DNA from 2 places in the Pseudomonas maumuensis genome. Region 1 is predicted to be linked to the other one. Evidence: riboswitches for the same ligand, from Rfam matches in the RefSeq annotation. Region 1 holds a riboswitch; the other holds the start of a gene.
The links. A riboswitch is a leader RNA that binds a small molecule or an ion and turns the genes downstream of it on or off. The one in region 1 is predicted to bind cobalamin.
Positions count from the first base shown of each region.

Region 2: linked by a shared signal. The riboswitch ahead of cobO (cob(I)yrinic acid a,c-diamide adenosyltransferase) and the one ahead of cobW (cobalamin biosynthesis protein CobW) in region 1 are both predicted to bind cobalamin.

Region 1 is NZ_CP077077.1:3,305,179-3,312,178, forward strand. Features, by position in the region: gene cobN (cobaltochelatase subunit CobN) at 1-2,912, opposite strand, end outside; gene cobW (cobalamin biosynthesis protein CobW) at 2,916-3,983, opposite strand; cobalamin riboswitch at 4,085-4,281, opposite strand; cobalamin riboswitch at 4,343-4,565, shown strand; gene KSS90_RS14705 (CbtB domain-containing protein) at 4,665-4,850, shown strand; gene KSS90_RS14710 (CbtA family protein) at 4,861-5,550, shown strand; gene KSS90_RS14715 (cobalamin biosynthesis protein) at 5,550-5,960, shown strand; gene cobM (precorrin-4 C(11)-methyltransferase) at 5,989-6,741, shown strand; gene KSS90_RS14725 (DUF1272 domain-containing protein) at 6,806-7,000, shown strand, end outside.
Region 2 is NZ_CP077077.1:1,488,354-1,495,353, forward strand. Features, by position in the region: gene hda (DnaA regulatory inactivator Hda) at 1-645, shown strand, start outside; gene KSS90_RS06935 (C40 family peptidase) at 771-1,406, shown strand; gene KSS90_RS06940 (C40 family peptidase) at 1,552-2,085, shown strand; gene KSS90_RS06945 (hypothetical protein) at 2,127-2,705, opposite strand; cobalamin riboswitch at 2,857-3,074, shown strand; gene cobO (cob(I)yrinic acid a,c-diamide adenosyltransferase) at 3,185-3,796, shown strand; gene KSS90_RS06955 (cobyrinic acid a,c-diamide synthase CobB) at 3,793-5,088, shown strand; gene bluB (5,6-dimethylbenzimidazole synthase) at 5,085-5,735, shown strand; gene cbiB (adenosylcobinamide-phosphate synthase CbiB) at 5,732-6,640, shown strand; gene cobD (threonine-phosphate decarboxylase CobD) at 6,633-7,000, shown strand, end outside.

The DNA.
Region 1 (7,000 bases):
CGGATCAGGTTGCCGAAGGCGTCGCGGAAGAAACCCGACACGCGCAGCGTCACATCCACTCGCGGCCGGTCGAGCAGGCTCAATGGCAGGATCTCGAAGTCGTCGACCCGCTGGCTGCCGGTGGCCCACACCGGGCGCACACCCATCAGCGCCAGGGCCTGGGCGATGTCGTCGCCGCCGGTGCGCATGGTCGCCGTGCCCCACACCGACAGGCCCAGCTGACGCAAGTGGTCGCCGTGGTCCTGCAGGTGGCGCTCGAGGATCAGGTTGGCCGAGGCAAACCCCAGGCGCCACGCCGTGGTGGTCGGCAGGTTGCGCACATCGACGGTGTAGAAGTTGCGCCCGGTGGGCAGTACGTCCAGGCGGCCACGGCTGGGGGCGCCACTGGGCCCGGCCGGGACGAAATGCCCGGCCAGTGCGGCCAGCAGGCCGTCGATCTCGGCGGCGCCACAGGCGTCCAGGTCCGGTGCGATCCGTTCGACCAGCGCCTGCAAGACCTCGCGCACCGGTGCCCAGCCGTCTTCATCCGGCAACGCCGCAGCCCCTTGCAATACCTGCTCGATCAATGTCAGCGCGAGGCACTCCAGACGCTCACGGGTATCACCACAGGTACGCCATGCGCTGTTGTCGAGCTGCAGCAGCAGGTCCGGTCGCGGCCCGTCCCAGGCCTGCCCCAGGTCGCAGTCCAACGGATCGAAGCCCAACGCCAAGGCCTTGGCCAGCACGCGAATCAGGCTGGCGTTACCGCCCTTGCCATCTCCCCGCGCCACCCGCACCAGGGCCAGCAGCGTGTCGCTGCGCAGACGCCCCTGGGGCGACTGGCCGAATACGTGCAAGCCATCACGGATCTGCGACTCCTTGAGGTCGCACAGATAGGTGTCCAGGCGCGGCAACCACACTGCGGCGTCCTCCAACTGCCCCTCAAGCTGCAGTTCACGGTCGATGTGGTTGGCCTTGACCAGTGCGAGGATGTCGCGCTGCAACTCGTTGGCGCGACGTGGATCGAGCAGCTGCGCTTCGTAGTACTCGTCGGCCAGCTGTTCCAGGTGGCGCAGCGGGCCGTAGGTCTCGGCGCGGGTCAAGGGCGGCATCAGGTGGTCGATGATCACCGCCTGGGTGCGGCGCTTGGCCTGGGCGCCCTCGCCCGGATCGTTGACGATGAACGGATAGATGTTGGGCAACGGCCCGAGCAACGCGTCCGGCCAGCATTCGGCGGACAACCCCACGCCCTTGCCCGGCAGCCATTCCAGGTTGCCGTGCTTGCCGACATGGATCAACGCATCGGCGGCGTAGCCGTTGCGCAACCAGAAGTGAAACGCCAGGTAGCCGTGCGGCGGCACCAGGTCCGGGTCGTGATACACGGCGCTGTGGTCCACCTGGTAGCCCCGCGCCGGCTGGATGCCGACGAAGGTCAGGCCGTAGCGCAGGCCAGCGACCATCATGCGCCCACTGCGAAACATCGGATCCTGCTCGGGCGGCCCCCAACGCTCCAGCACGGCGCGCTGGTTGGCCTCGGGCAACGCGGCGAAGGCGCTGTGGTAGTCGGCCAGAGCCAGGCTCTGGGCGCAAGGGCGCTGGTCAAGGTGATCGAGGTCGTTGGTAACACCGCCGAGCAACTGGTGGATCAACTCGGTGCCGCTGTCGGGCAGGCCGGCTACCGGGTAACCCTGCGCCTGCAGGGCCTTGAGGATGTTCAACGCCGCGCCTGGGGTGTCGAGGCCGACACCATTGCCGATGCGCCCGTCACGGGTCGGGTAGTTGGCCAGCACCAGGGCCACGCGCTTCTCCTGGTTGTCCAGGCGCGCCAGTGTCACCCAGCGCCGCGCCAGTTCAGCGACGAAATCCATGCGTTCGGGGTGAGCGCGGTAGCAGACCACGTCGGACTGGCTGCGCTCGCTGCGCCAGGCCAGGTCCTTGAAGCTCACCGGTCGGGTGATGATGCGCCCGTCCAGCTCGGGCAAGGCGATGTGCATCGCCAGGTCGCGGGCGCCGAGGCCCTGCTCGCTCTGCTCCCAGCCGGGCTGGTTGTCCTGGGCGCAGATCGCCTGCAACACCGGCACGTCGCGACGCAGCGGACGCAGATTGGGCTGTTCGGGGCTGGACAGGGCGAAGCCGGTGGTGTTGATCACCACCTCCGCCTGCACTTCGTCGAGCCAAGCCTCGACCTGGTCCAGGCAGGCGCGCTCCTTGAGGCTGGCCACGGCGATCGGTAACGGATTCAAGCCGCAAGCCTGCAGGCGCTGGCAGAACACATCGATGAACGCGGTGTTGGCTGCCTGCAGGTGGGAGCGGTAGAACAACAGCGGCGCCACCGGATACTCCGGATGCCACTCGGCGTACCAGTCCTCGAGCCGTGCGCTGGCCTTGGCCGGGTGATAGACCACCGTGCGCGGCAATGGCTGCGGCTCGTCCCAGGGGTAGGCGCGCCCCAGCCACTGGCTGGCCAGGCAGTTGAACAGGTTCAGTGCATTGGCCTTGCCGCCCTGGCGCAGGTAATGCCAGAGGCGCTCGGCCTGTTCGCCGCGTACCGTGCCCAGCCCGGTCAGCTCCGGGTCGGGGCGGTCGTCGCCGGGCACCAGGATCAGTTGCACGCCCCGTGCCGCCAGCTCGACCAGTTGTTCGACACCGTAGCGCCAATAACCGACGCCGCCATGCAGCGACACCAGGATCACCTTGGCATGGCGCAGCACCTGGTCGACATACAGGTCGACCGAGGCGTGGTTCTGCACCTGCATCGGGTTGGCCAGGCGTACGCTGGGAAAATCCGCCGGCAACTGCTCGGCGGTTTCGGCGAGCAGCGCCAGGTGTGAATCACCGCTGCAGAGGATCACCAGCTCGGCAGGAGTCTGGCCGAGGTCGGCGATGCTGTCGTCCGGCACGAAGCCGCCGGGCTGGGTCCGCAGCAGGTGCATGGGTCAGGCGCCCAGGGCCTGGCGCAGGCGCGCCTCCAGCTGGGTCGCGTCCAGGTCCTGGCCGATCAGCACCAGGCGGGTGATCCGTGGCTCCTCGCTGCGCCATGCACGGTCGAAATGCTTGTCGAAGCGGGTGCCCACACCCTGGATCAGCAGGCGCATCGGCTTGCCGGGAATAGCGGCGAAGCCCTTGGCGCGCAGGATGCCGAACTCGGTGACCAGTTGCGTCAAGGCATCGAGCAGCAGGCTCTCGTCAGCCTCGGGCAGGTCGATGGAGATCGAGTCGAAGGCGTCGTGGTCATGGTCGTCATGATCGTCGCCGTCGTGATGGCTGTCGTGGTGGGTGCGGCGACCATCGATATGCGCCTCGGACTCGGCGCCCACGCCCAGCAGCACCTCCAGCGGCAGGCGACCACTGCTGGCCTCGATCACCTTGACCGCCGGCGGCAGTTCCTCGGCCACTTCGGCACGGACCTTGGCCAGGCCCTCGGCATCGATCAGGTCAGCTTTGTTCAGTACCACCAGGTCGGCGCTGGCCAACTGGTCGGCGAACAGTTCGTGCAGCGGCGACTCGTGATCGAGGTTGGGATCGAGCTTGCGCTGGGCATCGACCTGGTCTGGGTAGGCGGCAAAGGTGCCAGTGGCCACGGCCGGGCTGTCGACCACGGTAATCACCGCGTCGACGGTGCAGGCGTTGCGGATCTCCGGCCACTGGAAAGCCTGCACCAAGGGTTTGGGCAGTGCCAGGCCGCTGGTTTCGATAAGGATATGGTCGAGGTCGCCACGGCGGGCCACCAGTTCGCGCATCACCGGGAAAAACTCTTCCTGCACGGTGCAGCACAGGCAGCCATTGGCCAGCTCGTAGACGCGACCGTTGGCCTCCTCCTCGGTGCAGCCGATGCTGCACTGCTTGAGGATTTCGCCATCGATGCCCAGCTCGCCGAATTCGTTGACGATCACCGCGATGCGGCGGCCCTGGGCATTGTCGAGCATATGGCGCAGCAAGGTGGTCTTGCCCGAGCCGAGGAAGCCGGTAACGATGGTGACGGGAAGCTTGGCCAGTGTTTTCATGTCGCGATGCCCTTGGCAGCAATGGCGCGGGCATGCAGGACGACAGCCACGGCCCGTGTCGGCCTGGCTGTTTCGCCACCGGATCACCCCGCCCGGTTGAAAGTCGAAAACGTTGCGAGGCAGGTCTCCTGGCTTGCACCGCCGGCCATCAAAGCCAGTGGGATGGCGCCTTCCCGCGCGTGCGCAGTGGCTGTGCCGAACCCTTCAGTGCCTACAGTTGCGGGGGCAGCCGCGGCTTGTACCGCGTTCCCGTCTTAGCCCGGGACAACGCCCGGGAACCTCGAACCGGCAAGGCTACGCAGTGCCTGCCTGGCGGTCAACCGCCGCGGCGATTGACGCAGCACCGGCCCCGTGATTTGCTAGCGCATTGCATTCAGGTGCCCCCAATGGGGGTGAAACGGGAAACCGGTGCGTCGCGCCTCCTTCACAGGGCCGACAAGGCCGGTGCTGCCCCCGCAACGGTAAGCGAGAGAAGCGTCCAGACCACTGTGCCCGTCGTGCGGCATGGGAAGGTGACGTTTGATCGATGGAGCCCCACTCCACCTCGCCAGCCCGGAGACCGGCCTGACATGCTTGCAGAACACCCCGCGGTGGGCGGGCGCTGTCGTATCACCTGGGTCAGTCGTGCCCGGGACGTCGCGCCTGCCCGTTGCCACAACAAAAGCAGCAGAGGAACGCGTCATGCCCATCACCCATGCCAAACCCAGTATCGCCACTCCCGTAAGCCTCAGCCAGCGACTGATCGTCGCGGTCGGCGCCAGCCTGCTGGGCCTGTGCCTGGTGTACTTCGCCGGTTTCTCGCACATCGAGGCGGTACACAACGCCGCCCACGACACCCGCCACAGCGCCGCCTTCCCTTGCCACTGAGTACCCCCGCATGATCACGCGCATCGCTCGCACCGCTGGCTTCAGCGGCCTGCTCGCCGCTCTGCTGCTGACCCTGCTGCAAAGCTTCTGGGTCGCACCGCTGATTCTCCAGGCGGAAACCTATGAAACCGCCGCCCCCGCCGCCGAACACCACGAACATGGCGAGGCCGCCGCGCCTCATGAACACAGCGCCGAAGCCTGGGCGCCCGAAGATGGCTGGCAACGCATCCTGTCGACCACGGGCGGCAACCTGGTGGTCGCCGTCGGTTTCGCCTTGATCCTCGCCGCCTTGTACAGCCTGCGCGAACCTGGTCGCGTTAGCACCGGCGCACTGTGGGGCCTGGCGGGCTTCGCCGTGTTCTGCCTGGCGCCGACCCTGGGCCTGCCCCCGGAACTGCCTGGCACCGCCGCCGCCGACCTCGGCCAGCGCCAGACCTGGTGGATCGGCACCGCCGCCGCCACCGCCACCGGCCTGGCGCTGCTGGTATTCGCCCAGCACTGGCTGTTCAAGGTGCTGGGTGTCGCCCTGCTGGTGATCCCGCATCTGATCGGCGCACCACAGCCAGCGGTTCATGAAAGCCTGGCCCCCGAAGCGCTGGAGACCCAGTTCAAGATCGCTTCGTGGCTGACCAACGCCGCGTTCTGGCTGGCCTTGGGCCTGCTCAGCGCCTGGTTGTTCCGCCGCTCCAGCCAGCACTGATGCGCGACCTCGCTCCCCAGCCGGCGTTGTATGCCGGCTTTGGTTGCCGCCGTGGCTGCCCGGTCGAAACGCTCGCGGTGCTGCTGCGCCAGACCCTGACCCACCACGCCCTGCCTCTGTCGGCACTGAAGGCCATCGCCAGCATCGAACCCAAGGCGCGCGAACCGGGCCTGCTAGCGCTGGCCGAGCGGCTCGGGCTGCCATTCATCTGCTTCGACAGCAGCCACTTGTCGAGCTTCGAGGCCCTGCTCAGCCAGCGCTCGGCGACCGTATACGCGCAGACGGGCTGCTGGGGCGTCGCCGAAAGCGCGGCCCTGGCCCTGGCCGGGCGCACAGGCGCCACGCCGCGCCTGCATGTACCAAGGCAAGGGCTCGGCGGCGCTACCCTGGCCCTGGCCATGGGTGGATAATCCGCCCCTTTACCTGCAAGGAACCCCCATGACGGTCTATTTCATCGGTGCCGGCCCCGGCGATCCGGAGCTGATCACGGTCAAAGGCCAGCGCCTGATCCACCAATGCCCGGTGATCATCTACGCAGGCTCGCTGGTACCGGCTGCGGTGCTCGAGGGTCATCAGGCGCATACCGTGATCAACAGCGCTGAGCTGCACCTGGAGCAGATCATCGAGGCCATGCGCCAGGCCCATGCCAACGGCCAGAACGTCGCCCGTGTACACAGCGGCGACCCCAGTCTGTATGGCGCCATCGGCGAACAGATCCGCCATCTGCGTGAGCTGGCCATCGATTACCAGATCATCCCCGGCGTGACCGCCACCGCCGCCAGCGCCGCGCTGCTGGGTTGCGAGCTGACACTGCCCGACGTGGCGCAGACAGTGATTCTCACCCGCTACGGTGACAGCTCGCCGATGCCAGCCGGTGAGCAACTGGCCGACCTGGCCCGCCATGGCAGCACCCTGGCTATCCACCTGGGCGTGCGTCATCTGCCGCGGATTGTCGAGCAGCTGTTGCCGCATTATGGCGCCGACTGCCCGGTCGCCGTGGTCCATCGCGCCACCTGGCCAGACCAGGACTGGGTCAAGGGCACCCTGGCGGACATCGCCGAGCGCGCAGCTGCCAAGGGCTTCCGGCGTACCGCGCTGATCCTCGTCGGCCATGTCCTGGGCGATGCCCCCTTCGCCGATTCGGCCCTGTACCGCGCCGGCCACGCCCACCTCTATCGCCCCGGCCCATGAAGCGATTGCCGAGCGGGTGACGGCGGAGCACACTGGGCCTTCCAACTGGATGGAAACCCCGACCATGCTCGACCTGCGCCCCAACTGCGAATGCTGCGACACCGACCTGCCTCCCGAAAGCACGGACGCGCTGATCTGCTCGTTCGAATGCACCTTCTGCCGTGCCTGCAACGTGCGCCACTTTCATGACCGCTGCCCGAACTGCGGCGGTCAACTGGTGACGCGCCCCACTCGCGTCGGCAAGGTGCTGGCGAACAAC
Region 2 (7,000 bases), 1.8 Mb from region 1:
TACTACCCCGGCGCCAATGCCGCGGCACTGGGCTATGTCGAGCGGCTCTGCGAAGCCGACGCCGGCTGGACCGAAAGCCTCATCTACCTGTGGGGCAAGCAGGGCGTGGGCCGTACCCATCTGTTGCAGGCCGCCACGCACCGCTTCCAGCAACTGGGCGAGCCCGCCGTGTACCTGCCCCTGGCGCAATTGCTCGATCGCGGCGTCGAGCTGCTCGATCATCTCGAGCAGTACGAACTGGTATGCATCGATGACCTGCATGTGATCGCTGGCAAGGCCGATTGGGAAGAGGCCATGTTCCACTTGTTCAACCGTCTGCGCGACAGCGGCCGGCGCCTGTTGCTGGCGGCGTCCAGCTCGCCGCGAGAGCTGCCGATCAAGCTGGCCGACCTCAAGTCGCGCCTGACCCTGGCGTTGATCTTCCAGATGCGCGGGATGTCCGACGAGGACAAACTGCGCGCCCTGCAACTGCGGGCCTCGCGTCGCGGCCTGCACCTGACCGACGAAGTCGGCCACTTCATCCTCACCCGTGGCACGCGCAGCATGAGCGCGCTGTTCGACCTGCTCGAGCGCCTCGACCAGGCGTCGTTGCAAGCCCAGCGCAAGTTGACCATTCCGTTCCTCAAGGAAACCCTCGGCTGGTAGCGCCGAAAACACGGCGCCAGAGCGTCGAATCGGAAAAGTCACATGTTTTTCGATAAAATTTGCAAATGGGTCCGATAGAAGGCATAGTTTCCCCCTTCTAAAGGACTACAGACACGGTCGTGCCCATGCTGAAGCGCTTCGCACCCCTCGTGCCACTTGCACTTGTCACCCTTCTTTACGGCTGTGCCTCCACCGGCCCGGTCAGCACCTCGCAGGATCAACGCATGGCCGCCGAGCAATCGGTCAAGGCCAAGGCTTCCACTTCTTCCGTATTCACCGAGGAAGAGCTGGCTAGCGAAGATGACCTCGAGGCCTTCTCCAGCAACAGCAAACCGTACCAGTTGCCCGTGCTGGCCGACAGCATTCTCGAGCGCGGCATGGCACTGATCGGTACCCGCTACCGCTTTGGTGGCACTTCCGAGAAATCCGGTTTCGACTGCAGCGGTTTCATCGGCTATCTGTTCCGCGAAGAAGCTGGCATGAACCTGCCGCGTTCGACCCGCGAGATGATCAACGTCGACGCCCCCAAGGTCGCACGCAACAAACTTAAGCCGGGCGACCTGCTGTTCTTCAGCACCAATGGTCGTGGCCGGGTCAGCCATGCTGGCATCTACCTGGGTGACAACCAGTTCATCCACTCCAGCAGCCGCCGCAGCGGTGGTGTGCGCATCGACAGTCTGGGCGACCGCTACTGGAGCAAGACCTTCATCGAGGCCAAACGTGCGCTCGCCATGGCGCCGACCACGATCTCGCGCAATTGAATTGATATCAAAATGCTGTACCCTGCCACGGCGGCGTAGCTGAAAAGCTCGCCGCCGTGCGCATTTACAGAAAGCGTCTAATCTAAATTCTCAACTCTTTTTACCTTCGGCCATGGCCGGGGCTTCCCGACAGGACGTTTACATCATGGCGATGTTGGCGCGCTTCGCATTCCTCTCCCTCGTGGCCCTGCTTGCGGCGTGTTCCAGCCGGGCGCCTGCTCCGGCGCCGATGGCCAAAGCCCCGGTGGCGTTCAATCCTGCGCCGTCTTCTCCCGCAGCGGAGGATGTGCTGTTCCGCGCCATCGGCCTGGTGGGTACGCCCTATCGCTGGGGTGGCAACACGCCGGACGCCGGTTTTGATTGCAGTGGCCTGATTGGCTACGTGTACCGTGACGCCGCCGGTATCAGTCTGCCACGCACCACCCGCGACATGATCGTGATGCGTGCGCCGAACGTGGATATCAATGCGCTGCAGTCCGGCGACCTGGTGTTCTTCGCCACCAGTGGCGGCTCGCAGGTCAGCCATGCCGGGATCTACGTGGGTGAGGGGCGCTTCGTGCATGCGCCGTCCGCTGGCGGTACCGTACGCCTCGACTACCTGTCCAACAGCTATTGGGCCAAGGCTTATCTGCAGGCCAAGCGGGTGATCCCGCCGGGGCACCTGGCCCAAAATCCTTGACGGCGAGTGCCGTGCTCCCTGGCCTGCCTTTGGGTCAGGGTTCAGCCTTGCTTGAGCAGTAACGCCACCCCGGGGAAGTATTGTCCCAGTTCGTTGTGCAGCTTGCGGTAGGCATAAGGGAAGTACCAAGCAATCGCGCAGGCGGTGTGCTTCTGCAGGTCATCGACCAGGTCCTGCAACTCCTCTGGGCTGGCGTGCTGGCCAGCCTTCCACGGAGTGACGAACAGCGCCCCGGCCTTGAGTTGGCTGGCGTAGACGATTGCCCTGGCCTGATTGGCGGTTTCCTGCAGTGCCGGTGCCAGGTCCAGGCGAGCGATCCGCGGCCAGCGCTGGCTGCTGTGCAGGTGGATCGACTCCTCTGCGCTGCTGATGACCAGGTCGCCACGGGCCTCGCGCTCGCCTTCGTCACGTTGCTTCTTGCTTGTGTATTGCTCTAGTGCCGCCAACTCGGCCTGCCAGGCGGCCGCCGCGAGCAGCCCGGTGTTGGCGGCTGCGCCGTGCCAGTAAGGCGCTTCGTTGTCGCCCTGAAACTGGTTCAAGCGGTCGATGCAGTCGATCCAGCGTTCCAGGGCCGGACGCAGGAACTCCAGGCGCGGGTTGTTGATGATCAGGCCTTGCATACTGCGCTCTCCTTGCGATTGTGATCGAGGTCAGTTGAAATGGTGGCTATTTGATATCACTGCTTTGAGTGTGGCACAAGCTGGCGGATCGGCCATTGATCCGGGCCAGATCGGCCCTCGTTCGATTGACGCTCCCGGTGCAACCCTCTAACCTTCGCGGCGTGTTTCAGGTGCCCGGCGAACCGCGGTTCGGCAGGGTGAAACTGGGAAGCCGGTGGGCGCCAGCAGGCGCGAACCCGGCGCTGCCCCCGCAACGGTAGGTGAGTAGAAGACGGCGCATGGCCACTGGGTGCATCCACCTGGGAAGGCGCGCGGTCCGGGCATGTCCCGCTCACGAGCCCGGAGACCGGCCTGTCACTGCCAACGGCATCACGGAGGGTGATGCGCGGTGCGATGTGGCCTGCGCCACGGCCCCTGCGCGTTCTCCGTCTGCCCGCCTTTTCCCTGTCGCCCGCCGCGACAGTCAGCGGAGACCCCTGATGAGCGAATCCACCGAACGCGACGAACGTCACCTGGCGCGCATGCTGCGCAAGAAGGCGATCATCGACGAGCGCATCGCCAATTCCCCCAACGAGTGCGGCCTGCTGCTGGTACTGACCGGCAATGGCAAGGGTAAGAGCAGTTCGGCCTTCGGCATGCTCGCCCGGGCCCTGGGCCATGGCATGCAATGCGGCGTGGTGCAGTTCATCAAGGGCCGCAACAGCACCGGCGAAGAGTTGTTCTTCCGCCGCTTCCCCGAGCAGGTGCGCTATCACGTGATGGGCGAGGGCTTCACCTGGGAGACCCAGGACCGCCAACGCGACATCGCCGCTGCCGAAGCGGCCTGGGCGGTATCGCGCCAGTTGCTGCAGGATCCGTCGATTCAGTTCGTCGTGCTCGACGAACTGAACATCGCCCTCAAGCATGGCTACCTTGATCTCGACCAGGTGCTCTCGGACATCCAGGCCCGCCCGCCGATGCAACACGTGGTAGTCACTGGTCGCGCGGCCAAGCCGGAAATGATCGAACTGGCCGACACCGTCACCGAGATGGGCATGCTCAAGCATGCCTTCCAGGCCGGTATCCGCGCACAGAAGGGCGTCGAGCTGTGAGTGACTCGCGCCAATGCCCCGCCGTGCTGATCGCGGCCCCGGCCTCGGGCCAGGGCAAGACCACGGTCACCGCCGCCCTGGCCCGCCTGCATCACAACCTTGGGCGCAAGGTGCGGGTGTTCAAGTGTGGGCCTGACTTTCTCGACCCGATGATCCTCGAGCGTGCCAGTGGCGCGCCGGTCTACCAGTTGGACCTGTGGATGATCGGTGCCGAGGAGAGTCGTCGCCTGCTGTGGGACGCGGCGGGCGAGGCCGACCTGATCCTGATCGAAGGCGTGATGGGGTTGTTCGATGGCACGCCGTCGAGCGCCGACCTGGCCCGCCATTTCGGCGTGCCGGTGCTGGCGGTGATCGATGGCACGGCCATGGCCCAGACCTTCGGCGCCCTGGCCCTGGGCCTGGCGCGTTACCAGCCCGACCTGCCGTTCGCCGGGGTGCTGGCCAACCGTGTTGGCAGCTTGCGTCATGCGCAACTGCTCGAAGGCAGCCTCACCGAAGGCCTGCGCTGGTACGGCGGGTTGTCCCGCGAGCGTGGCATCGAGCTGCCCAGTCGCCACCTCGGCCTGGTCCAGGCCAGTGAACTGAACGACCTGGATGCGCGTTTGGATGCCGCCGCCGAAGCGCTGGGTGCCAGCTGCGATGCCGCATTGCCGCCACCGGTCGGTTTTGCCCGACCTGAGCCACTGGGCGTGACCACGCCGCTTGCCGGGGTGCGCATCGGGGTGGCCAATGACGAAGCCTTCGCCTTCACCTATGGCGCCAACCTGGATCTGCTGCGCAACCTCGGCGCGCAGCTCGAATTCTTCTCGCCGTTGCATGATCGGGAGTTGCCTGATGTAGACAGCCTGTACCTGCCAGGCGGCTACCCCGAGTTGCACCATCAGGCCCTGGCCGCCAACGCGCCGATGCTGGAGGCGATCCGTGGCCACCACGCCAAGGGCAAGCCGCTGCTGGCCGAATGTGGCGGCATGCTCTACCTGCTCGACGCGCTGACCGATGTGGCCGGTGTGCGTGCGCCGCTGGCAGGCCTGCTGCCGGGCGAGGCGACCATGCAAAAGCGCCTGGCGGCCCTGGCCCTGCAGGCTGTCGAGTTGCCCGAAGGCACTCTGCGCGGCCACACCTATCACCATTCGCTGACCAGCACCGAGCTGGAACCGATTGCCCGGGGCCTGAGCCCCAACGGCGGACGCGGCAACGAGGCGGTCTACCGCCTGGGGCGGCTGACCGCTTCCTACATACACTTCTATTTTCCGTCCAATCCCGATGCGGCGGCGGCGCTGTTGCGACCATGAGCGAACACGCGTACAGCGCCGTTGAGCGCGCGGCGATCTACCGGGCCATCGGTGAGCGCCGCGACATGCGCCATTTCGCCGGCGGCGAGGTGGCCCCCGAGTTGCTCGGGCGTCTGCTGGCCGCCGCTCACCAGGCCCCCAGCGTGGGCCTGATGCAGCCCTGGCGCTTCATTCGTATCAGCCAGCGTGATTTGCGCGAACGTATCCAGGCTTTGGTGGAGGAGGAGCGGGTGCGCACCGCCGAAGCCCTGGGCGAGCGCTCCGATGAATTCATGAAGCTCAAGGTCGAAGGCATCAACGACTGCGCCGAGGTGCTGGTGGCTGCGCTGATGGACAAGCGCGAGGCGTATGTCTTCGGCCGCCGCACCCTGCCGGAGATGGACCTGGCTTCGCTGGCCTGCGCCATCCAGAACCTATGGCTGGCGGCGCGGGCCGAAGGGCTGGGCATGGGTTGGGTGTCGCTGTTCGAGCCCCGGGCCCTGGCCGAGCTGCTGGGCATGCCCGCAGGTGCCAAGCCCATGGCGGTGCTGTGTCTGGGGCCGGTGACCGAGTTCTACCCGGCGCCGATGCTGGTGCTCGAAGACTGGGCCGAGCAACGGCCGTTGAGTGACATGCTGTACGAGAACCAGTGGGGGGAATGTCCATGAGCGTGGCCTTGCTGACCGTGGCCGGCGTGGCCATAGATGCGCTGTTGGGCGAACCGCGGCGACGCCATCCCCTGGTTGGTTTCGGCAACCTTGCCGCGCGCCTGGAGCAGCGTTTCAACGCCGGTGGCCGGGGCTGGCGCAGCCACGGTGTCACGGCCTGGTTCCTGGCGGTGGTGCCGCTGACCTTGCTGGCGCTGATTCTTTCCTGGCTGCCTGTTATCGGCTGGCTGGTGGACGTGCTGGCGCTGTACTGCGCCCTGGGCCTGCGCAGCCTGGGCGAGCATGTGCTGCCGGTGGCCCAGGCGCTGCGCCAGGGCGACCTGGCGGAGGCGCGGCGGCGCGTCGGTTACCTGGTCAGCCGCGAGACCCGCGAACTGGACGAACCCGCCGTGGCCCGGGCGGCCACCGAGTCGGTGCTGGAGAACGGCAGCGATGCGGTATTCGCCGCGCTGTTCTGGTTCGTCGTGGCCGGGGCGCCGGGGGTGGTGCTGTACCGCTTGAGCAATACCCTGGATGCCATGTGGGGCTATCGCAATGAACGTTTCGAGCGCTTCGGCTGGTGCGCGGCACGTATCGACGATGGGCTGAACTATATTCCCGCCAGGCTGGTGGCGCTGACCTATGCGCTGCTGGGCAAAACCCGCTTGGCCCTGGCCTGCTGGCGCAAGCAGGCGCCGCTGTGGGACAGCCCCAACGCCGGCCCGGTGATGGCGGCGGGGGCCGGTGCCCTGGGCGTGGAGCTGGGTGGCCCGGCGGTGTATCACGGCGAGCTGCACGAACGCCCGCGCCTGGGCGAGGGGCCGATGGCCGACGCTGATGCCATCGAGCGTGGCTGGAGCCTGGTGCAGCGTGGCGTGTGGCTGTGGGTGCTATTGATCTGCGTGGGAGCCTACCTGAATGCTTGAGCACGGTGGCCGCCTGCTGCGGGCGGTGAAACAGTACGCGATCCCTCGGCAACAGTGGCTCGATCTGTCCAGTGGTATCGCACCCTGGCCCTACCCGATACCGCCGATTCCCGTGGACGCCTGGGCTCGACTGCCCGAGACCGAGGACGGCCTGGAGGCGGCTGCACGGCGCTACTATGGCGCGCAGCCGCTGTTGGCGGTGGCGGGCTCGCAGGCGGCGATCCAGGCCTTGCCGTATCTGCGCCCGGTCGGGCGGGTCGGGGTACTGACGCCATGCTATGCCGAACATCCGCATGCCTGGGCGCGGGCGGGGCATGCGCTGGTCGAGCTGGATGAGGCCCAGGTCGAGGACGTACTCGA